One region of the Lysinibacillus sp. ACHW1.5 genome, then DNA from elsewhere that is predicted to be linked to it. Evidence: riboswitches for the same ligand, from Rfam matches in the RefSeq annotation. Region 1 holds a riboswitch; the other holds the start of a gene.
What was found. A riboswitch is a leader RNA that binds a small molecule or an ion and turns the genes downstream of it on or off. The one in region 1 is predicted to bind S-adenosylmethionine.
Positions count from the first base shown of each region.

Region 2: it holds a riboswitch for S-adenosylmethionine, as region 1 does, so the genes downstream of both, metA (homoserine O-acetyltransferase MetA) here and metK (methionine adenosyltransferase) in region 1, are expected to answer to the same signal.

Region 1 covers NZ_CP091777.1:3,484,911-3,487,117, forward strand. The annotation lists gene metK (methionine adenosyltransferase) at 1-1,060, opposite strand, end outside; SAM riboswitch class I at 1,319-1,437, opposite strand; gene pckA (phosphoenolpyruvate carboxykinase (ATP)) at 1,827-2,207, shown strand, end outside.
Region 2 covers NZ_CP091777.1:2,331,371-2,333,577, forward strand. The annotation lists gene L6W14_RS11500 (GerAB/ArcD/ProY family transporter) at 1-145, shown strand, start outside; gene metA (homoserine O-acetyltransferase MetA) at 185-1,120, opposite strand; SAM riboswitch class I at 1,244-1,355, opposite strand; gene L6W14_RS11510 (nucleotide excision repair endonuclease) at 1,559-1,930, shown strand; gene L6W14_RS11515 (hypothetical protein) at 1,983-2,207, opposite strand, start outside.

The DNA.
Region 1 (2,207 bases):
TACCTGCTGGGCGTAGATCGAATAGCTCGCGTACCCATTCAACGATTTCGCTTTCTTTCACTCTACCTGTGCCAAATGTATCGACAGCAATGGAAACAGGCTGAGCAACGCCAATCGCATAGGCAAGTTGCACTTCAGCACGCTCTGCTAAGCCAGCTGCTACGATGTTTTTCGCTACATAACGTGCTGCATATGCCGCCGAACGGTCTACCTTGGTTGCATCCTTACCTGAGAAGGCACCACCACCGTGACGTGCATAACCACCGTATGTATCAACAATGATTTTACGCCCTGTTAATCCAGCATCACCTTTTGGCCCACCAATTACAAAACGGCCAGTTGGATTGATGAAGTATTTCGTATTAGCATCTAATAATTCACTCGGTACAACTGGTGCAATAACAAATTCTTTTAAATCTGCTTGAATTTGTTCAAGTGTTGCTTCTTCATCATGCTGTGTTGAAATAACAATTGTATCCACGCGAACCGGTACATTATTGTCATCATATTCAATCGTTACTTGCGTTTTACCATCAGGACGCAAATAGGCAAGTTCCCCTGATTTACGTACTTCTGTTAAACGGCGTGCTAATTTGTGTGCCAAGCTAATTGGTAATGGCATTAGCTCTGGTGTTTCATTACATGCATAGCCAAACATTAAGCCTTGGTCACCAGCACCAATTGCTTCTATGTCAGCATCTGTCATAGAGCCTTCACGTGCCTCTAATGCCTGATCAACACCTTGGGCAATATCAGGTGATTGTTCGCCAATTGCCACAAGCACCGCTAAGTTCTCTGCATCAAAGCCATATTTACCTCGTGTATAGCCAATTTCAGCTACAGTGTCACGAACAATACCTTTAATATCCACATAAGTAGAAGTAGTAATTTCTCCTGCTACTAATACTAATCCTGTTGTTACAGTTGTTTCACACGCTACACGTGCATTTGGATCTTCTGCTAAAATAGCATCTAAAATGGCATCCGAGATTTGGTCACAAATCTTATCTGGATGTCCTTCTGTTACACTCTCTGATGTAAACAGTCGACGGTTTGTCATTTGGTTTTCCTCCTAAATACTCTTACAATAAGTAGTTGTGTATGAATACGGTACTCATTACCCATGTCAAGTCCGCTCCTAAGGATTGAACTCTCAAGCCGTTACTGCTGCTTTTAACACGAGGATTTCGAAAGATCCGTCATTATAATAAGGAAAGAACTACATATACTTACCTTTACATTGATTTTTAACAATAAAAAAATCCTTTTCTCACGTTACTTTACATGAGGAAAGGAATAATGACTGCGTAACCTTTCACTCTTATCGTTCAAGGGATGTTCCCTTGCATCAGGTTGGCACCAACGCATGTCGTGAAATAGTTCATGCAGGTTGCCGGGTTTCACAGGGCCTGACCCTCCACCAGCTCGGGATAAGAGTATCCGTTCAATCTCATGTTACTGAAAAGGTCGAACGTTGTCAAATATTTTCTTATGTATTACTGTATAGAAAGGAAAGAACTTATTACACAAAAACTTTTCATACTTGGATGATGATGTAAATAGAAGCAAATTAATCCCTACAACATACCTAGCTACTTGTGGTAACATATGTGTGGCTCAATTTTCGTGCCTAATTACAGTAGGATTGATGGTATTCTACTCGAAAAACATTATTTTTTGTCAGTTTATTGAAAAGTGGTAAAAACTCTAAAATAATTTCTTAATTAGTATAGATTATTTAAGCAATTGTGTTATACTATTTTTGAAATTAAGAAAAAATCCCTCTAAATCAAGGGAATACTATAAAAAAGGATGGTATTTAATCGATGAATTCAGTAGAAATTGCAAACGAACTGAAGGAATTATTAAACGGCGGTAACATTAATGTTCAACTTTCAGTACCACAATTAGCAGAAAAAGCTACATCTCGTGGTGAAGCAATGTTAACAGTAGATGGCGCAGTTCGTGCAGAAACTGGCAAATACACTGGTCGTTCACCTAAAGATAAATATACGGTAGAAGAAGAAAGCACAAAAGATCAAATTGACTGGGGTAAAGTCAACCAACCGATTTCTTCTGAAGTGTTCGATAACCTATATGTAAAAGTAATAAAATATTTAAAAGAACGTGACGAGTTATTCGTATTCAAAGGCTTTGCAGGTGCTGACAAAGATTCACAATTAAGCATTCAAGTTATTAATGAATAC
Region 2 (2,207 bases), 1.2 Mb from region 1:
AATTTGGCCAATCTTTTCCTTTATTTTCACCATTTTATTACCTATACTATTGCTGATTGTGGTAGTTATTCGCAATCGCAAATCCAAGGCTCAAAATAACGAAACACCTCAGCAGGAAACAGAAAATGACAATCAAAAAGTCTAATTTCTTCTAAGCTAGAAAAGAAATTAGACTTTTTATTAATTAAATATGATATTCGATTTCATCTACAAAATCCCATTCATATGGTGTTTCTTGGTAAACATAGTAGTTCAACCAGTTAGAGAATAATAGATGCGTATGGGCACGCCATGTATTCATTGGCACTTGTGTAGGATCGTCATTCGGGAAGTAGTTCACAGGAACGGCGATATCTATGCCCTTCGCCACATCGCGACTGTACTCATCGGCTAGCGTTGTCGCATCATACTCTAGATGGCCCGTAATCATAATATTTTTATTATCTTTTGATTGTACAATAAATACCCCAGCATCCTCTGAATAGGATAATAATCGTAGATCTGGATGATTGCGAACCTCGTCAATCGAAACAGATGTATAGCGTGAATGGGGCGCAGTAAATAAATCACTAAAGCCACGTACCAAATCTACAGTTAAATCTGTAATCACATGGGAATAGACGCCTGAGCATTTAGTAGAAAGCTCAACCTTCCCAATGCCATAATGATGATACAATGCAGCCTGTGCCCCCCAACATATATGTAGCACGGATGTCACATTCTTTTTAGACCAATCCATAATTTCTGAAATTTCCTGCCAATAGTTGACCTCTTCAAAAGCCATTTTTTCTACTGGTGCACCAGTTATAATCATACCATCGTAGCGTCGGTGTCGAATCTGATTGAACGTTGTGTAGAAAAGCTGCAAATGGGATTTACTCACATTTTTAGACTCGTGAGTGGCTGTATTCAAAAAGGTAATATTCACCTGTAATGGTGTATTCCCCAATAAACGTAATAATTGGAGCTCAGTTTTTTCTTTTTCTGGCATTAGATTTAATATTAATATATTTAATGGACGGATTTGCTGTGTTTTCGCACGATCTTCTTCCATGACGAAGATTTTTTCCTCACGTAAATGTTCTCCAGCTGGTAAATTTTTCGGAATATTAATTGGCATCTTGCTTTCCCCTCTCTATAATCACTCTCTTTTAGCAAACCTAACTTGCGTACATTGCAACGAAATTAAAAAATCCTCCTCATTCCATACGAGATAGAATGAGAAGGATTTTTTTCACGTCCACTCTTATCTCTCAAAGGAAAAAATCCTTTGCTGGAATTAGCACCTTTCTAACAATTGTTAGAGGTTGCTGAAGCGTCATCGGGCCAAATCCCTCAGCTTCTCTTGATAAGATTATTTAATTATCTTGAATTGTAACACGAACTAGTTAGAATATCAATAATTCATCGAATATTTTGTGATTCATGTGCATGTTCCTTGCTCATTTGATGTACACTAAGCTTGCTATCTGTGGTGTTTCTACATTTAAAATTTATGGTAAACATGCCGTAATTATGTTACCATATACTTTTAGTAAGAGAGAGGAACGTGAATAGTTTGATTAAAATTGAATTTCCAAAACCAGATCTAGTAATCCGTCAACGTGAACAAGATTTAAAACCAGGTGATGTGCCAATCACACCTTACTTCGGTTTTATTGACTTCCATAAAATCACACGTGATAAAGGTGGCATTTTCTTATTCTATAATGACAAGAATGAGCTATTGTTTGTTGGGAAAGCACGTAAAATTCGTCAACGTATTAAAAAACATTTCGAGGATAATGTATCTCCGATGAAAAACCATCGTGATGAAGTGTTCAAAATTGAAGTCTATGAAGTAGAAGATCCAATGGAACGTGAAATTTACGAAACATATGCGATTAATACTTTCCGCTCTAAATATAACGTAGACAAAGTCTTTTATTAGATATCACGTAAAGAAACCGAAATCTCATCTAAAGGGATTTCGTTTTCTTTTATCACATAATGGTCATACGATCAATGGGCGTACTCTGACCGTTTATTCGCAACTCAATGGTATCCAGCTCAGGATTCTTGACGGTGACTTTAAAAACATAGGGTTGAGCCTCTTTCCTTTGCTCGCTGCCTTCCTCTAACTGGATAATAAGCCTATTTCCCTCAGCTGTAATACTTGCCAATACATTCCCTTTTGAATAATAAACAAGGTAATATGGAGCATCCTT